DNA from 2 places in the Nocardia sp. NPDC058058 genome. Region 1 is predicted to be linked to the other one. Evidence: riboswitches for the same ligand, from Rfam matches in the RefSeq annotation. Region 1 holds a riboswitch; the other holds the start of a gene.
The links. Region 1 has a riboswitch for magnesium ahead of ACFVUS_RS35555 (hypothetical protein). Riboswitches for the same ligand answer to the same signal wherever they lie in the genome.
Positions count from the first base shown of each region.

Region 2: linked by a shared signal. The riboswitch ahead of ACFVUS_RS05390 (MgtC/SapB family protein) and the one ahead of ACFVUS_RS35555 (hypothetical protein) in region 1 are both predicted to bind magnesium.

Region 1 is NZ_JBHVSA010000004.1:971,680-977,250, reverse strand. It holds gene ACFVUS_RS35570 (BTAD domain-containing putative transcriptional regulator) at 1-439, opposite strand, end outside; gene ACFVUS_RS35565 (SDR family NAD(P)-dependent oxidoreductase) at 549-1,331, opposite strand; gene ACFVUS_RS35560 (TetR family transcriptional regulator) at 1,428-2,063, shown strand; M-box (ykoK) riboswitch at 2,127-2,305, shown strand; gene ACFVUS_RS35555 (hypothetical protein) at 2,654-3,352, shown strand; gene ACFVUS_RS35550 (ABC transporter permease) at 3,388-5,145, shown strand; gene ACFVUS_RS35545 (nitrate/sulfonate/bicarbonate ABC transporter ATP-binding protein) at 5,184-5,571, shown strand, end outside.
Region 2 is NZ_JBHVSA010000001.1:1,171,971-1,177,541, forward strand. It holds gene ACFVUS_RS05385 (alkyl/aryl-sulfatase) at 145-1,950, shown strand; M-box (ykoK) riboswitch at 2,177-2,350, shown strand; gene ACFVUS_RS05390 (MgtC/SapB family protein) at 2,554-3,255, shown strand; gene ACFVUS_RS05395 (ABC transporter permease) at 3,252-4,982, shown strand; gene ACFVUS_RS05400 (nitrate/sulfonate/bicarbonate ABC transporter ATP-binding protein) at 4,998-5,571, shown strand, end outside.

The DNA.
Region 1 (5,571 bases):
AATCGCTGTCCAATCCGGCCAGCGGCTCCCCGCGCCAGAGCGCGAGCGCCCGGCTCAGGGTTTGCGCGCGGGCGGGATCATCGAGCGTCAGGGCCCGGGCGCGGGCCACCAGATCGCGGAACACCGACAGGTCGACGCTGTTCGGCGGCGCCTCCAACCGATAGCTGCCGTGCACGCGGCGAATCTCGGGGGTCGCGCCGGCCCGGGTGCCCGCGGTGCGCAAAATGCGCCGCAGCCTGGTCATATAGGTGTACACCGAATTTCGGATGGTCTCCGGCGGGTCATCCCATACCCGCGCGACCAGGGTATCGGTCGAGATGGTCTGATCCGGCTCGGCGAGTAGCGCCGCGACGATCCCCCGCTGTTTGGACGGCCCCAGATCAACGACGCGGCCGTCCACCAGCAACTCCACGGAGCCCAGCAACCTGAATTCGATCATATCCTCCGCCGTGCCCCGAAACCCGTGGTGAGGTGCAAAAACTAACAGCCTCAGGGGTGTTCGGCAAAGCCCCTACATCACGCGGCAGTGCGGGGCGCGACGGCGCGGACTAGGTGTGCGCGGCCCCATCGATGCGGATCTCGGTGCCGCTGATGAACTTGCCGTCATCGGAGACCAGCATGGCGATGACGCCCGCGACATTCTCCGGTCCCGCCATCTCGGCCGGATTGTCCTGCGGGACAACGGCGATCAGGCGGCTGAACAGCGACCAGTCCGAATCCTGGGGCAGGTAGCCGGGAGTCGCGTCGGTGATGCCGGACTTGATCCCGCCGGGCGCGACGCTGACCGCGCGCAAGCCCTGCTTGCCGTATTCGAGGGCGAGCACGTGGGTCAGGGTCTGGATACCGCCCTTGCTCGCGGAGTAGGCCGCCATGTACGGGTGCGCGAAATTGGCGGAGGTGGAGCTGAAGTTCACCACGGTGCTGCTCGGGTTGGCCAGCAGTGCGGGCAGCGCCTCCCGGATGACCAGGAAGGTGCCGGTGAGGTTGACGGCGATGATCTGGTTCCACAGGTCCAGCGAGGTCTCGTGGGTGTGCGCCGCGCGCAGGATGCCCGCCGCGTTGACCAGTGCGTCCAGCCCGCCGAGCGTATCGATCGCGCTCTTGACACCCGCGATGACGTCGGCCTCCTGGCCGATGTTCATCTCCAGCGTGCTGAGGCGTTCGGCCGTGCCGGCCTCGGCGGCGTGCTTGCGGGTGAGCTCGAGGCCCTCGGCGTTCACATCGGCGCCGACGACGACCGCGCCTTCGGACAGCAGGCGAAGGACGGTGGCCTGCCCGATACCGGATCCGGCGCCGGTCACCAGGATGCGGCGCTGTTCGAGACGGTTCATGAGAGCTCTTCCTGATCAAAGCGAGTGTTTCTGACACGATATGCCACAAATGGCACATCGCGCCATTAAATGTTTCCGGCTCGGTAGAGTCCCCCTGTGACCAGCGACCGAAACCGTACCGCGCCCGCCCCCGGCCGTCCCGCCCTGAGCGCGACCCGCCGCGCCGCCACGCGCCGCGAAGTCGCCATGGTCGCCGCCCACCTCTTCGCCGAAAACGGTTACACCGCAACAACGGTCGATGACATCGCCGCCGCGGCGGGCATGGGCCTGCGCACCTTCTACCGCTATTTCGCGGGCAAGGAGGACGTGGTGGCCCCGCTGCTGGCCATCGGCACCCAGGCCTGGTCCGACGAACTCGCCTCCTGCCCACCCGAACTCCCGCTGCGCGAGGCCCTGGGCCACTCCTATCGCACCGCCACCGCCGCCGCTCTCGCCGATGAGGGCATCGCCGAATCACTGCTCCGCCCGCTGTTGCGCGCCGCCACCGAACTCCCCGCGCTGCGCGCCACCTGGCTACGCGTACAACACGATTGCGAAACCCGCCTCATCCCTATCATCGCCGCGCGCACCGGCCGCGCACCCGACGATCTCGACGTGGCCCTGGCCGCCGCCATGGCCAACACCGCGGTCCGCCTCGCCAACGAACTCTGGGCCACCGGCAACCACTCCGGTTCCCCAGCCGACGCCGTCGACGCCTGCCTGGCCCGGCTGGCCGCGCACATCCTGCTGTAGCACCGAAATTCCGCGTCATTTCTCAGGGAATTGACAATTTCGGAATGTGTTACTAGTTTTGGGCTCGCACCTCGATAGGCGAGGCTCCTGCACGAACACAGGCCACTGATCTGACGACGTCGAGAGACGCCCAAGGTTAGGACAGATTTCTCCGGATTAAGGGGTTATCCTAAGTGGCTTTTCGATCCGCACGGATCGGAACACGTCGTGCAGTGCCGAAGCTTTGACGAGAGGGGTGTCTGCCCGGATCGTTTCCGGGCGTTCCTCCCCCGGTGCGCTGACCTATCGCGTTCTACCCGTTGGGAGGTGAGGCATCCGATGACCAGTGACGACGTTCCGGGATCTCCGGACCAGCCCCCTCCTGCGCGGGGCCGGTAGCCGGCACACCACATCGCGTCCGATGATTCGGCGCGCATAATTCACACGCGCTTCGGCAGCGAATTCGGCTGCCGAATTATTCGCGTGCGCAATTCCGGGTGAATTCGTCTATTCGACGCCCGAATCCGAGCCGTCCGCATGACCGATGCGCGACGGTGATCGCTGCTGTCCCGGTAATTCCGGGCAATGATATGCAGAGGCATACCTTTCTCATGAGAACTCGTCTCATCACCCTGGCCACGGCCGCCACCACCGCCGCACTGGTCGGCATCTCCACCACGGCGCTGGCCGATCCGGCGCAGGCCGCACCGGTACCCGCCAGCGTGCACGGTCAGGCCCGCATCGACGGGCAATCGGTGCTGCTGCACACCGACCTCGGATCGCTGCGGGTCGTCGATCGGCGGCTGGAGATCGTCGATCCGAACAGCACCGTGCTCGGCGCGATTCCGCTGACCGTGGTCAAGGACGGCACCGCGTACCCGGTGGACGCGCACGTCGACGGCGAAAACGCCACGCTCACACCGCGATTCGATCAGGCGCGCCCGATCACCGACACCGAGACGCCCATCGCGGCCGGGGACAGCCCCGAGGATCGGCTCAATACCGCCATGGGGAATGTGAACAACGAGCTCACCGTGGCGCTGGCGGTCGGCACCCTGCTCGGCGCGATCATCGGCGCACCCCTGGGCTGCGTGGCGCTCGGCCTGCTCGGCGGCGGCGCGGCCGGAATCGCCACCGGAGGTCTGGCGGCGATCCCGGCCGCCGCCGTCGGATGTCTGACCGGGGCCGTGACCGGCGCGGGGATGGGCGTGGTGGTGTTCAACCTGCTCATCGGCGTGCCCGCGTTGATCGCCTCCGCGGTCCACTTCTACAACGTCATGACCGCTCCGCCCGCCGTCGCGAACGGCTGAGGCGCGGCGGGGCTCGAATACAGGAAAGCACTGCCATGACCGTCGATCTCGCAATTCCCAAGACCCCCAACGCATCTCCGCGCGCACGGCGCGTCCGCAATCGGCTGCGGCCGGTCGACTATCTGCTCATCGGCGCGGGCGTACTGCTGATCGTGCTGGTGCTGCGGCTCTTTCGCGATATGTCCGTGCCCTGGGTGCCGGGCGATTCCGCCGACGCGGTCTCCACCGATCCGTCGAACCTGCCGTACTACGCGGCGCGCACCACCCTGCGCATGTTCCTCGGCCTGGGCGCATCGCTCATCTTCACGCTGATCGTTGGTCAGTGGGCGGCGCGGTCCCGGCGCGCGGAGAAGGTCATCATTCCCGCGCTGGACATTCTGCAATCGGTGCCGGTGCTGGCGCTGGTGTCGATCACGGTGACCGCGTTCATCGCCCTGTTCCCCGGCTCGTATCTGGGCGCGGAGGCGGCGTGTGTGTTCGCCATCTTCACCGCGCAGGCCTGGAATATGAGCTTCGCCTACTACCAGGCGCTCCGGAATATGCCCCGTGAGCTGGACGAATCGGCACGCATGATGCGGCTGACCCGCTGGCAGCGCCTGTGGCGGCTGGAGGTGCCGACCGCCATGGTGCCGTTGATCTGGAACGGCATGATGAGCTTCGGCGGCGGCTGGTTCATGCTCGCCTCGTCCGAGGTGATCAGCGTGTCCGGTCGCGATCAGGCGCTGCCCGGAATGGGAAGTTTCATCGCGGCCGCCACCTCCGAGGCGAATGTCGGCACGCTCATGCTGGGCGCGCTGGTCATGGTGGCCACCATCGTGCTGGTGAACGTGCTGTTCTGGCGACCGCTGACCGCCTGGTCGGAGCGTTTCCGCGTGGAGCACACCGAAAGCGCCTCCGCACCACGCAGTCTCGTGCTGGATCTGCTGCGGCGCAGTACGCTGCCGCGGCGCATCGGGCGCGGGCTGCGGCCGGTGGCGGAGCGAATCGACCGTGCCATGCGGATTTTCGGGCGCAGCACCAGGCCCGCGTACTGGGACGGCACCGGAACCAGCGGCGGCGATATCGTGTTCTTCGGCCTGCTGTTCGCCGGTATCGGCTGGGTGATCTGGCGGCTGGCAACGTATTTCGAGAGCACCGTCGGGTTCGCCGAATTCGGTCCCACCTCGCTCATGGGTCTGGCCAGCCTGAGCCGAGTCGCCGTGCTGCTGGTGTTCTCGACCATCGTCTGGGTGCCGATCGGGGTGTGGATCGGGATGAATCCGCGCATCTGCCGATTCGCGCAACCGGTCGTGCAGGTCATGGCGAGTTTCCCGGCGCAGTTCCTGTACATCTTCGTCATCGCCGCGCTCACCTACACCGGCATCTCACTGAACTTCGGCGGCGTGGTGCTGATGGCACTGGGCGCGCAGTGGTACGTGCTGTTCAATGTCATCGCCGCGGCCGGGCAGATCCCGACGGATCTGCGCGAGGCCATGGACGATCTGGGCGTGCGCGGCCGCGAGCGCTGGAAGTCGTTGATACTGCCCGCGATCGCGCCCGGATACCTGGTCGGCGCGATCACCGCCTTCGGCGGCGCGTGGAACGCCACGCTGGTCGGCGAGGTCGTCGAATCGGGTGGCAAGCATATGGAGGCGTACGGGCTCGGCGCGTACATCACCGAGGCGACCACCAATGATCTGTTCGCGAAGGTGCTGCTGGGCACCGTGGTGATGAGCATCGTCACCGTCTTCATCAATCGCCTGGTCTGGCGACGCCTGCAGCGCATTGCCGAGAAGCGTTTCGCACTGCTCTAACCCCTTGTCTGATAACAGCTTTCGAAGGAGGACAGCTCATGTCCACCCCCATCGTCACCGTGGATCGCGTCACCAAGAACTTCACCAACCCCTCCGGCGAGCAGTTGCCCGTGCTCTCCGATGTCAGCCTGGAGCTGCGCGAAGGCGAAATCGTCGCGCTGCTGGGCAAATCCGGCTCCGGCAAGTCCACCCTGCTGCGCATTATCGCGGGACTGGTGCAGCCTTCGGCGGGAGCGGCACGACTGCGCGAGGCCGATATCACCGAGCCGAATGCCGCCACCGCCATGGTCTTTCAGAGTTTCGCGCTGCTGCCGTGGCTGACCGTGCGGCAGAATGTCGAACTCGGCCTGCGCGCGCAGGGCGTGCCGGAACCGGAGCGCAGCGAGCGCACACTGGCGGTCATCGACATGATCGGCCTGGACGGCT
Region 2 (5,571 bases), on a different contig from region 1:
CAAAGCTATTTGCTGGCAATCGTATTTCGGGCAACGACACGGACAAGATGTGCCGACGAGATATCACCCGTGTCGTGTGAACCGCCGGGTGCGCGAGTGCGGGAGCATCGACGGGGAAGCAGACCGCCGATCGAAGGAGCCCGTATGGCGCTGGATTTCACCGACCGCACCGATTTCGACAATGCCGAGCGGGGTTTCATCGCCACGCTCGATCCGGTGACGATCCGATCGGCCGATGGGCGGGTGGTATTCGACCTGGCCGAGTACGGTTTCCTCGATGGCGAATGCCCCGAAACGATCAATCCGAGCCTGTTCCGGCAGAGTCAACTCTGCCGCACCAACGGCCTGTTCCAGGTGGTCGAGGGCATCTATCAGATTCGCGGTTTCGATATCTCGAATATGACTCTGGTCGAAGGTGATACCGGGGTCATCGTCATCGATCCGCTGATTTCCGCCGAATGCGCCGCAGCCGGGCTCGCGCTCTATCGAGAGCATCGTGGCAATCGACCGGTTACCGGAGTGATCTATACGCATTCGCACGGTGACCATTTCGGCGGTGTCATGGGTGTGCTGCCCGATGGCGCGGGCGATATCCCGATTCTGGCCCCGGCCGGATTCATGGCCGAGGCCGTCGCCGAGAACGTGTACGCCGGCACCGCGATGGGGCGGCGCGGCAACTACATGTACGGGGTGACCCTGCCGGTCGGACCGCAGGGGCAGGTCGGCACCGGTCTGGGTTTGCAGGCCTCGCAGGGCACCCTCGGACTGATTCCGCCGACGCTGGACATCACCCACACCGGTCAGCGCGAAACGATCGACGGTGTGCCGATCGTCTTCCAGATCACCCCGGGCACCGAGGCTCCGGCGGAGATGAACTTCCATTTCCCCAACCATCGCGCGCTGTGCGTGGCCGAGAACGCCACGCACAACCTGCACAATCTGCTCACCCTGCGCGGTGCGCTGGTGCGGGATCCGCGCATGTGGTCGCGCTATCTCGATGAGGCGATCGAACTGTTCGCCGCCGACTCCGATGTCGCGTTCGCCTCGCACCATTGGCCGACCTGGGGTGAGCAGAACCTGGTGCGGTTCCTGTCCGAACAGCGCGATCTCTACATCTACCTGCACGATCAAACCCTGCGCATGATGAACCAGGGCTTGACCGGTATCGAGATCGCCGAGGACTTCGTCCTGCCGCCGGGACTCGAAAACGCTTGGCACGCACGGGGTTACTACGGTTCGGTGAGCCATAACGTCAAGGCCGTCTACCAGCGGTACCTGGGGTGGTTCGACGGGCACCCCAGCTCGCTGTGGCAGCATCCCCCGACCGCGCTGGCCGAACGCTATGTCGCGGTGATCGGCGGTGTGGACGCGACGGTCGAACAGGGCCGCAAGTACGCCGCCGACGGTGATCTGCGCTTCGCCGCCGAACTGCTCAAACACGCTGTATTCGCGGCCCCGGACAACAAGTCCGCGCGCGAGGCGCTGGCCGAGGTGTACACCCGGCTCGGGTACGGCGCGGAGAACGCGACATGGCGCGGGTTCTATCTGACCGGTGCGAAGGAATTGCGCGAGGGCATCACCCCGCCCGCGCTGGATCTCGGTGGCGGTATGGCCGCGGCGCTGAGTGTCGAGCAGCTGTTCGACACCGTCGCGATTCGCATCAACGGCCCGCGCGCGGCCGCCGAATCGCTCGTAATCGATTGGCATTTCACGGATCTGAACAGCACACTGCGCACGGCGCTGTCCAATGGCGCGCTCATCCGCACCCCCGATCCGCGGTCGGCGGCGCAGGTGGATCTGACCGTATCGCTGACCAAACTCCAACTGCTCGGATTGCTCGCGGGCGGCGGGCTCGACGGCCTGACCGTGGACGGTGATCCGTCCGTGCTGCAACGCCTGCTGGGTTTGCTCGATGAGCAGGATCCCGCGTTCGCGATCGTCACCCCCTGATCGCCACCTCCTGATCGCGCCCGCCCCGGCCGCTGCCGACCGGGGCGGGCGCGGCGAAAATCGGCTCCGGACGGCATCTTTCGCCGTCCGGAGCCGCTGTATGCGGGGGCTGCTCGGGCCGCGATATCGGGTCCGGCCGGTGCGGGCCGGTGCGGGCGAGTCGCACAGTTGCGCTCGTCACATGAGTTGCCCGGACCCCGCGCCGGGGTGTTTACTCGCTGACGCAAGGTGCCGTCGTTAGCTGAGGCTCCTCTGCGGATATAGGCCGGCGACCCCGAACGTCGAGAGACGCCCCGGGTCAGGACAGGTCTCCCCGGATTAAGGGGTGATCCCGACCGGCTCCCACACCCGTTGTGGGTTACGCCGTGGAGTGCTGAAGGTCTTACGAGGAGTGGTTACCGTTTCCGGCCGTCCCGTGCCGGATCCACTCCCTGGTGGCGCGTTCGCGCGGTGGGTGTGGAGGTGATCGTCGTGCCCGACGGATCGGACAGAGTTCCGTTAGCCAATCGTTCACCAGGCGACACTTCATTTCTCCGCTGCGGGCTGGTTTCCTGCCTGTAGCGTGCCTTGACGAGTGCGCCGACCTCTTAGTTGGAGGGCGTCATGACCACGTGGGAAATGTTGCTGCGGCTCGGCGCGGGCGTCGGGCTCGGCGCGGTGATCGGGTTCGAGCGCCAGTACCGGGCACGTATGGCCGGACTGCGCACGAACGCGCTCGTCGCGGCCGGGGCGACACTGTTCGTGCTGTTGTCCGCACACGGGTTCAGCGGTAAGGACGCCGACCCGACTCGTGTTGCGGCACAAATTGTTTCGGGTATCGGCTTCTTGGGCGCGGGGGTGATCCTGCGCGACGGGTTCAATATCCGCGGGCTCAATACCGCCGCCACGCTGTGGTGCGCGGCCGCGGTCGGCGCACTGGCCGGTGCCGGGATGTACAGCACCGCCGCGGCGGGCACGGTCGCGGTGGTGGTGGTCAATACCGCGCTGCGCACCGCTGCGCGCGCGGTGGATCGCCCGGCCGAGGGCGTGGTGGAGGCGCTGTACGCGTTCACCGCCCGCACCGATGACGATCACGAGGCTGCTGTGCGTTCGCTGCTGGTGCAGTCGCTGGCCCGCACCGATTTCCGGCTGGTGTCGATCTCGAGCCACAATGTCGAGCCCAATCGGGTCGAGGTGCGTGCCGAGCTGACCGGGGATCGCCGCGATGATCGGCAGATGGAGTCCGCGGTGAGCCGGTTGAGCCTGGAGCCGTCGGTGACCAGCGTGGGCTGGCGCACGGTGCCCCAGACCGAGGTGGAGGCGTGAGCACCACCTACCCCAGTCGGGGTGTGCTGGATCGTCCGCGCTCGCGGTGGGCCGATATCGCGGTGTTCGCGGGCGCGGCGATCCTGATCTGGCTGGCGGTGCGGGTGTCGGCGGGCATGGATGTGCCGTTCGACGATGCCAGCGCACCGTCGAGCATTTCCACCGATCCGGCCGAGCTGCCGTACTACGCGGCGCGGTCGCTGCTGCGGATGTTCCTGGCGCTGGGTTTGTCGATCGCGTTCACCTTCGTATTCGCCACCGCGGCCGCACGTTTGCCGCGCGCGGAGAAGGTGCTGCTGCCGCTGCTCGATATCTTGCAGTCGGTGCCGATCCTGGGTTTCCTGTCGGTGACGGTGACCGGGTTCATCGCGCTGTTCCCGGGATCGTCGCTGGGGTTGGAGGCGGCCTCGATCTTCGCGATCTTCACCTCCCAGGCCTGGAATATGGCGTTCGCGTTCCACCACAGCCTGATCTCGCAGCCGCGCGAACTCGATGAGGCCGCCCGGAATCTGAGATTGTCACGCTGGCAACGGTTTTGGCGTCTGGATGTGCCCAGCGGCATGTTCCCGCTGGTGTGGAACGCGATGATGAGTTTCGGTGGCGGCTGGTTCTTCCTGACCGCGGCCGAGGCGATCAGCGTCAACAACCGCTCGTACGCGCTGCCCGGGATCGGGTCCTATGTGGCCTCGGCGACCGCCGAAAGCGATACGCCCAAAATCCTTTTGGCGATCGTGACGATGGTGATCATGGTGATCGGCCTCAATGTGCTGTTCTGGCGTCCGATCACGGTGTGGGCCGAACGTTTCCGCAATGAGGAGTCCGAGGCCGCGGACGCACCGCGCAGCCTGGTGCTCGATGTGCTGCGCCGCTCGCATATTCCGGAACTGCTGGGCCGGGTGTTCGGTCCGCTGGTGTATCCGATGGACCGGGTGATGCGGGTGTTCGGACTGGCCGAGCATCAACTGTATGTGCCCGAAAAGCGCCGCCGCGCAAACGATGTGCTGTTCACCGTCGTGGTCGCCGCCGCCCTGGCGGTGGGCTGCTACTACATGCTGCGCTATATCGACAGCACGGTCGGTTTCGGTGAGGTCGCGCACGCGGCGTACCTGGGCGCGATCACCCTGGGCCGGGTCATCGTGCTGCTGATCTTCGCGACCGCGATCTGGGTGCCGATCGGGGTGTGGATCGGGTTGAACCCCAAGGTGTCCCGGATCGCGCAGCCGATCGTGCAGGTGCTGGCGAGTTTCCCGGCGAACTTCCTGTTCCCGCTGGTGACCGCGGTACTGGTGGCCACGGGGGCGAGCCTGCAATGGGCCGGCATCCTGCTCATGGCCCTGGGCGCGCAGTGGTACATCCTGTTCAATGTGATCGCGGGCGCGGCCGCGGTCCCCAATGACCTGCGCGAGGCGTCGGCGAGTCTGCGGCTGCCGCGAAAACTGTGGTGGCGCAAGCTGATTCTGCCCGCCATCTTTCCCAGCTATGTCACCGGCGCGATCACCGCGGCGGGCGGGGCATGGAATGCCTCGATCGTGGCCGAGATCGTCCCGTACGGCGACACCACGCTGGTGGCCACAGGTTTGGGCGCATACATCGCCGAGGCCACCCGCGACGGTGACAGCCCTCGCATTCTGGTGGGCGTGCTGGTGATGAGCGCCTACGTGGTCGGGATCAACCGCCTGTTCTGGCGTCGCCTCTACGCCCTGGCCCAGCGCCGCTATTCACTCTGAACGAAAGGAACTCTCATGACGAACGCGACCACCGGAGAGGTCCTGATCGACATCGACGATGTCGGCATGTCCTTCACCGGCGCGGCCGGTGAGCGCCTCAATGTGCTCGAACACGTGAATATGCAGGTGCGCGACGGGGAGATCGTGGCGCTACTGGGCCGCTCGGGCTCGGGCAAATCGACGCTGCTGCGCACGGTGGCGGGTCTGCTGGCACCCACCAGCGGGCAGGTCCGCTATCGGGGTAAGCCGTTGACGGGCGCGAATCCCGGTGCGGCCCTGGTGTTCCAGTCATTCGCGCTGATGCCGTGGCTGACCGTGCAGGACAATGTGGAACTCGGTCTGGCCGCGCGCGGTATCGCCCCCGAACGCCGCCGCCAACTCGCTCTGGAGGCCATCGACCGGATCGGCCTCGATGGTTTCGAATCCGCCTATCCGAAAGAGCTGTCCGGAGGTATGCGCCAGCGCGTGGGTTTCGCGCGCGCCCTGGTGCTCGAGCCGGATCTGCTGCTCATGGATGAGCCGTTCTCGGCGCTGGATGTGCTGACCGCGGAGAATCTGCGCACCGAACTGGTGAACCTGTGGGCCACGG